2 regions of the Paenisporosarcina macmurdoensis genome follow, and region 2 is predicted to be linked to the other one. Evidence: riboswitches for the same ligand, from Rfam matches in the RefSeq annotation. Region 2 holds a riboswitch; the other holds the start of a gene.

Region 1 (4,182 bases), on a different contig from region 2:
GATGAACTACTTGTCTCAACAGCTGCTCTTTTTTTAAGTGCCGTTATGCTTGCAGGCATTATATTTATGAAGAAATCAATGCGCAATTCTAGCTCATCACCAAAAAGCGTACAAGGTTAATCATTCACTACTATTTAATTAAGAAAAACCGTGCAAAGTGCGACAGGTACTTTTAAGAAGTGTAACCATAGTAGCCTGTTAATTTTCGCTACGGTGGACGCTTTTCGCGGGCATGGCTTCAGTCTCCTCGTCACTGCAAAAACATGTGCTCCTGCGGTTACTCGTCGCAAAGATATCGGACGAATCACAGTTCGTCCAATATCTTTCCAGCGGGATCAGCGGGTCAGGTGAGACCCCGCAGATCGCGAAGTGACCGAGGAGGCTCACCGACCGCCCCGCGGAAAGCGTCCGCCTGTTTCTGCATCGCTACGCTAGCTTCGAAACATGAAAGGGCGTTGAAACGGAAATCAACAATAGTAATGAATCATCTTTTTGACCAAAGGACCTGAAACACTGGGTTTATGGAATTAAAATTATATACTTTCTTATCTTCTAAGAAAAAGCGGAAAGCGCCTTCTAGCTCGACACTGGCGCTAGAAAGATGAAAAGTGAAATCGTCTTTCTGACCCCATTAAGGTGCCCCGCGAGCTGGCGCTTGGGGCTAGACATAGCTACGCCAAGTTAAAAGGTGTAGCTTGAAAAATCTTATACTTTCTAATATTTTTAAAAAACACCAACTGCGCAATCGCTCAGTTGGTGTTTTCGTGTTAATTGATTTTTGTAATTAAAATGGGTTCGCCTTTTGTGACGATGACTGTATGCTCAATTTGTGCGACCAGAGATTTGTCTGGCGTTAAAAATGTCCAGCCGTCTCCAGATTCCACGATATGTTCCGCTTTTTCAGAAATAAACGGCTCTACTGCTAAAACCATTCCTTCTTTCAAAATAGTTGGTTCCCAAGCATCATAATAATTCAGAATATGTTGGGGCGCTTCATGAAGAGATTTACCAATCCCATGACCTGTTAAGTTCATGATGACTGTATAGCCATTAAGTTTAGCTTCGCGTTCAACAGCTTTACCGATTTGGTTTAAGCGTGCACCTGCTTTTACTTTTAACATCGCTCGATCAAAAGAGCTTTCTGCGACTTCACAAAGTTTTTCTATTTTCTTATGGCCTTCACCAACAGCGAATGAAATGCCTGTATCTGCAAAATAGCCATTAAGAGATCCAGAAACATCAATGTTGACGAGGTCACCATCTTTTATTATGCGTGAACCTGGTATTCCGTGCGCAACTTCTTCGTTTACACTAATGCAAGTGAAACCAGGAAAATCATACTCCCCTTTAGGACCTGAGATTGCTCCTGTTTCTTCAAACATACGTCCGCCAAGTTCATCAATTTCTTTTGTTGTCACACCGGGTTTCGTTGCTGCACGCATTGCGTCGCGAATCTCAGCAACGATTCTGCCTATTGTTTTTAACGACTCAAAGTCTTCAGTTGTTTTTGCAATCATATTCTTAAAATCCTTCTTTCTCAAAATATATATCCCATACTATACCATAAGAAAAGATGCTTTCCCATATGCCAGGACCATTCTGAACATTCAGGAAATCAATCTACTAGGTTGATTTATTTTATATACATTTTAACTCTTGTCTTTTAAGAGTATTAGATGATTTTCAAACGCCAGAAGACGCTTTCCGACCATTCAAGTCAGTTTATGTCCACTTGTTATCAAATGTACATGATAGCCAGTGAGCAACGCGTTACACCGTTTTATTTGGTTCAAGTAATCGTGGGGCAGCTAAGAAAAGTAATGAGCACACGAAAGCACTCAATAGAAATACTGGGATCATGTAAGTTGCATTATAAATAGTCGAGTACATAAATACATTAGCATCTTCAGCATACATGCCAAAGAAGAAAATACCGGTTATAACATGAATAACATAACGCAAGAACGAACCAATAAATACAGCAGAAACAATCGTGACTATCAATTTTCCACGTTTATTCTGTTGTGCATATTTAAAGTATTGTGATCGCACCAATCCTGCGAATCCAACTACACCATAAGCAATTAAATAATCTAGAATGACTTGCATAACTACAAAATTAAATGACAACGGGGTCACTGATATTAATCCTGAAACAATTTGCAACAGGCCAACTAGCAACCCAGTTATAACGCCGGCTAATGCCCCTCTGCGGAACGCCATTAAAACAATTGGAATCATCACTAAACTGACAGATCCCCCTTGCGGCATTTTAAAAGCAACAAAATCCAATACAAACCCCAACGCAGCAAAAATCGCAATCTCTACTAGCAGTAAAACTTTTTGATTTCTCATCTTTCTTCCTCCTTTTGCGATGTACTGCAAATCGCATGTCAGGGTGAAAAAAACCACAAAAAAACGACCTCAAGGACAGAGCCTGACGTCGTTGGAGTCGGTTTCTATCCACATCCCTGCGCAAGCATTAACTTACAGGTTCTAAGGGTTAGAACTTTTCTCGTTCACTCTCAGCCATTACAGGCTCCCCTTGTGGTACTTAACATCTAATTTTCATATTACGGGTTAATTGTACAGAAAGTGGGGAAAAGAAGCAAGAGGGTTCAGTAGTACTGTGACTTCTAGAGTCTCTATCAGTATACTGAGTATATAAAATTCAATAAGGATGTGAAGGTACATGATCGAATTGTTGAAAAATTTAGTAGCAATTAAAAGTGATACTGAGGATGGTGCAAATGAGGCACTTCGCTTTTGTTCTACATGGTTGGATCGTCATGAAATCACACATGAAATTATAGAGAATGAAGGACGATTAATGATTCACGCAGAAATAGGACAAGGTCCAACTACCATCGTTTGGAATGGCCATGTAGATGTAGTTCCTGGAAAAATCGAGCAATTTAATCCAGTTATTGATGGCGATCGCCTTTATGGTCGTGGATCAGCGGATATGAAAGCTGGCGTTGCAGCAATGATGGAAGCTTTTCGTCGCATTTCTTCAGCTAAAGAACAATTAAAACAGCGGATTGTTTTGCATATTGTAACGGATGAAGAAACAGGTGGAAGAAAAACATCAGGTCATCTCGTTGAGATTGGACGCTCGGGTGATTTTGTCATATGTGGAGAGCCCACACGTTTAAAACTAAGTGTGCAATCTAAAGGAATTTTACATGCTACTGTAACACTTTTCGGAAAGGCAGCACATGGATCCCGTCCTTGGGAAGGTACGAATGCTATTGAAGCTTCTTATGTGTTCCATGAGAAGTTAAAAACATTGCCATTCACTAAAGCAAGCAATGAATATTATGAATATCCTTCAATCAATTTGGCTAAAATTCAAGCAGGTGACCGTTATAATGTTGTACCAGATCAATGTGAAGTCAATTACGATATCCGTTTTGTACCAGGTCAAAATTGGGAAGATATTATCGAAGAAATGACGGAGCTTGCCCAATCAATTAATCCTAAAAATATCGTGAAACCTGGAGGTAAAACACCAGCAATTACGACAACTGAAGATAATCCTTTTGTTCAATCACTTGCAGTTGTAACAGCTGAAGTAACACAAAAAGATGCCGTGTTATTTGGACAGCATGGAGCCGCAGATACTCGCTATTATGCGAAGACGGGTGCTGGTGCTATTGAATTCGGCCCAAGTGGTGACGATTGGCACGGTCCTGGCGAATACGTGTTACTATCCTCTGTGGAACAATATGCAGATATTCTAACAAAACATGCATTAAGATGAAACCATTTGCATGGTGCACCGTATTAGTAGGTACTATCGTTTAGAGGAGGAGTAATTTTGGATAATCGCCGTGTATTATCCGCTTTATGTTATTTCAGTGTTTTATTTGCTCCATTTTTATTACCACTAATTGTGTACTTTATTTCACCTGATACTTTAGTAAAGCACCATGCAAAACGGTCTTTTTTATCACATTTGATTCCCGTCGCTTTAGGCGTTATAGGGTTTATTGTTTTAATGGTTAGTTCAGTAACCATGTATAGTACTATGGATTATTCGATTGCACCAACTGCGACTTCCTCTTTTGATTTCATGTCTGCAGGCATTCCTATATTGTTTATGTTGTTATATGGGATTTTGTCGATTGCTGTATTGATTTGGAACATTGTTCAAGGAATTAAAGTAATACAAGAGGTTTA
Region 2 (4,182 bases):
CTCATCTAGTACTTGATTCCCCTTAAAGGATTTCGAAATATTTTCCACACTGAGCTTAGTGTTAATTATTTTCCTCTCCTTTAGGTTTCCCTTTCACGATTAACTTCTCTAATGAAGAAATTACTGCGAAGAAAAATAAACTTAAAATCATAATGAGAAATATTGCTACAAAGACACGATCTGTGCGAAATGAAGACGATGCAAGAGTCATAAAGACTCCAATTCCTTCTTTGGCACCCAGCCATTCAGAGATTACAGCTCCCATAACGCTGTAGGTAGCAGCTATTTTCAGTCCTGAAAATAGTGAAGGTAACGCATATGGCCATTCTACCTTCCAAAAAATCTGTTTTTTTGATGCGCCAGCCATTTTCATATAATGCGTAAGCTCAGCAGTCGTTTGTCGAAAACCATCCAATGCAGCAATCGTGATTGGGAAAAAACAAACCATTGTGATGACAATGATTTTTGGTAGTAACCCAAATCCAAACCATATGACCAACAATGGAGCCAACACAATGATTGGAATATTTTGTGACAAAATAATAAGTGGATAAAGTGCTTCTCTAAGCTTTGGTATACGATGTAAACTGATTGCCACAATAAGGCCAACACCACTTCCAATCAACAGCCCAATAAAAGACAGCTTAATCGTTGACACTAAATGATTACTATAAGTCGCCCAGCCTGCTATTCCTTCAGTCCATATATCAGAAGGTGCTGGCAGCAGCCACTTTGGTATGTCGAATAACCAACAGGATAGTTGCCATATTGTTAATAAAAGGATGAGGACCAATAATGGTCTCCATCCTCTCTGGAAAACTTTTCTCATCGATATTTCTCTGTCAATTTATCCATCGATACGCCGCTTGGCTGATACAAGATTTTCACTTGAGAAATAACATTTACACAGCCAGCCTCTATCATTCGCTCATTCATTTTCTCGATAATGGAGAAAATTTCTGTCAGATTACCTTCCATTGTGGTTTCAAGTGGATGCACCTCATAGCGTATTCCTGAATCCTGTATAACGGAAATGGCTTGTTCAATAAATGGAATTGAATCTTCTCCATTATTTGTTTTCGGGATGATTTGAATACTAACTAAAGAATTTATCATTTATTTATTCTCCTTTTTAGGTAAAAATTCATTTGTAAAGGCTTTTTCTACATCTAGTTTGCCTTCTAATAATCCATTTTCATTCATCCATTGTGCGTAGTTTTCCCACACCTTTTTATCTTGAATTCCCCATTGGGATGCATCATCTTGATACCTTGGAGACAGCCACTTTTGACTTGCTTTAACTAATTCTGGATCCAACTCTGGAACAGCCTTGATTAAAACTTCCGCCGCTTCTTCTGGTTGTTCCATTGCGAATGCATAACCTTGGGATGCTGCTGTTACAAAAGCACGAACGGTATCAGGATTTTCTGCTATCAACTTCTCATTCGTTATTAGAACAGGTGTATAATAATCTAGCTTATCTGAGTAATCCGTCAGATATTGCATATTCAATTTCTCTCCACGAAGTTCCGCTTCAATTCCTGTCCATGCATAATAGATCCATGCAAAGTCTACATCTCTTTTTACAGCTGTAAAGAAGTCTGTATCACCCATATTTACCATATCAACTTTTTCTACATCTGCACCTTCTTGTTTCATTAAAGAAGAAATCACTGCTTTTTCAACTGGTGCACCCCAGCCACCATATGCTTTGCCTTCATAATCTTTAGGTGAAAGTATCTCTTTTTCTGCAGGTGACGCAAAACCAGATGTATTATGTTGAATCACGGCAGCAATTGAAACAATTGGTACGTCTTGAACACGTGCTTCTGTTAAGGATTCTTGATAACCAACTCCAAATTCAGCTTTTCCCGAAGCTACTAATTGATTAGCACCAGCTTCACCTGGCATAATAATTTCTACATCAAGACCTTGTTCCTTAAAAAACCCCTTGTCTCTCGCTACATATAAGCCAGTATGATTCGTATTAGGTGTCCAATCCAAAACCACTGTTACTTTCTTCAACTTTTCGCTTGCTTCATTGGTTCCAGAACTAGCGTCGTCTGTATTGCCACAAGCTGTTAACATCATCAAAATTAGTAGGTATCCTAACCATTTTTTCATCATTTTCTCTCCCCTTTTCTAAATCTGTTGAGAGCACTAAACGATGGAACGAAAGGAGGAAACATATTTTTTAGTAAAGCCAACTTCTTTCTCACAAACGCAGAATCACACCAAATCCATCTAACTAGGTGCTAAGAGGCATGCATACTGACAAATCTCTTAAACATCTTCTATTTGAATGAAAAAAAGCGCCCTAGGTAGGTACCTAGGACGCATATCAACACAAACAAGAATGTTTAAATATGTTCCCTACGCTGGTGTTAACCAGATCAGGTTCCAAGGGTGTGTATCTTAAGGATACGGTCTCAACCAGCAACACTGGTCCCCCCACATGTTTCAATTATGAAATTCGTTTAATGCTTTATCACTATTAACAGTGACACAAATTTGTCTAAGTTTCAAGATATAAATAGAAATATAGAAATTCTAACTTGTCATTCTGCATGTCTAAAATTTTTATACATCTCTCATCAATTTCCTGTAAAATGGAAAACAAGGGAGGTATCACCATGATGAACTGGAAACTCACTTCTTTACTACTGGCTATCCTGCTCGGCATTTCTATTATGTGGAGCGTCCAACAACCTGCCAACTTTGAAAAACTACAGCTTAAACATTATTCACTCGAACATGCTCAGCTTACTCTAGTTCTTCAGAACATGATCGAGCAATACGAAGAAGACGGCAATCAAAAAGAACTCGGCGAACAGCTACTTCGATATTCTGGATTTATGTTAAACATTCGCCCAGCTGGAGAAACTGCAGCCTACCGAACGTTCGACTTTGACTATGACATCCAAAAGGTGTTATACGAAGTTCATCGGAAAGCGCGTGGCGAACAAATAAAAGAATATGACATTAATCGACTAAAAACCGCATATGAATTACTCAGAACCTTCGAGGATCTAGCACTGAATAACCTTGAACACAAAACAGTCGCTGACTACGAAAACGACTTCGACCAATTCCTTGAACATTACGAAACTAAAAAACATGATCTGTTTAAATAAAAAGATTCCACAATAAAATCGTCATAATCCTATAACAAGAAAAAGCAGTTTGAAGATAGACTTCAACTGCTTTTTTCTATAGAAGTTCCTTTATTCTTAGGTTTAGATAAACTATATTGCTGTATATCGTACCTTTGCACTGGCCGCATGAGCCAACAAGCCTGAAAACCACATACCTTCTGTGGGTCTCAATCTCCCCACTCTTGCGGCTTTCTTGTGCTAGGCGAAATTGAACTCTTTTGTTTGTTCTACAATAACAACAGCTTTTGCTCAGTCATAAATAGCTATATCTGTGATTTGATACGTACCATATTCATCGATGACGACTGAATAATCTTTCACTCTCTCATACGTCGACCATTCACCTGCTGCATTCATAAAATCAAAGACTTCGAATGTGCTAACAACTGCATAATCTTCTTCAATGACAATGTCCGTTACTTCATTTGACGTGAATTCAAACATCATGCCTTGACCTGTTACTTCGTAAATGTAGTCAGCCATCTCGGTATATGCAGTACTTTCGAATAGCAGCATGTCTTCAATGTAGTAAAAGTCTTCGTAGTAAAGAGCCATTTCATAGTTATCTCGGAAATGTACAATAAAATCAGATAATCCTACCTCTTCAAAATAATACGTGTCGTCTTCTGTAACCTCTTCAGAATCTTCTTCTACATACTCTTCCTCTTCTTCTACATACTCTTCGTAGTAAGAATCTGCCTTGGCACTTGCCTCAGGATCATACTCGTAGTCATCGTAAAATGAAAAGATACTAGCCACTTCGTTTGAAGTCATCGGTGAATCAGACCAGCTTTGGAGTAGGTCCATCATCGTATACAACGGAATGGAAAATCCAATTGATTGATCTGCTGTCAGCAAAGCGGAATTAATGCCAATTACTTTTCCTGTTTTCGCATCAAGCAGAGGTCCTCCACTGCTTCCAGGAGAAATTTGCACGTCTACTTGGTAAACATTTTCGTACTGAAAATCAGATTCAAATGATCGATCAAGCCCTGTCAAATAACCAATTGAAGCCGAATTTTCTAAC

What was found. A riboswitch is a leader RNA that binds a small molecule or an ion and turns the genes downstream of it on or off. The one in region 2 is predicted to bind thiamine pyrophosphate.
Region 1: linked by a shared signal. The riboswitch ahead of thiT (energy-coupled thiamine transporter ThiT) and the one ahead of ACFPYN_RS00350 (ABC transporter substrate-binding protein) in region 2 are both predicted to bind thiamine pyrophosphate.

Annotation. Positions count from the first base shown of each region.
Region 1 is NZ_JBHSRI010000003.1:46,219-50,400, forward strand. It holds gene ACFPYN_RS04155 (TspO/MBR family protein) at 1-120, shown strand, start outside; gene map (type I methionyl aminopeptidase) at 768-1,517, opposite strand; gene thiT (energy-coupled thiamine transporter ThiT) at 1,771-2,355, opposite strand; TPP riboswitch at 2,452-2,556, opposite strand; gene ACFPYN_RS04170 (M20 family metallopeptidase) at 2,693-3,763, shown strand; gene ACFPYN_RS04175 (DUF4870 domain-containing protein) at 3,821-4,182, shown strand, end outside.
Region 2 is NZ_JBHSRI010000002.1:72,954-77,135, reverse strand. It holds gene ACFPYN_RS00365 (ABC transporter ATP-binding protein) at 1-48, opposite strand, end outside; gene ACFPYN_RS00360 (ABC transporter permease) at 62-829, opposite strand; gene ACFPYN_RS00355 (thiamine-binding protein) at 826-1,116, opposite strand; gene ACFPYN_RS00350 (ABC transporter substrate-binding protein) at 1,117-2,124, opposite strand; TPP riboswitch at 2,354-2,463, opposite strand; gene ACFPYN_RS00345 (hypothetical protein) at 2,634-3,134, shown strand; gene ACFPYN_RS00340 (trypsin-like peptidase domain-containing protein) at 3,405-4,182, opposite strand, start outside.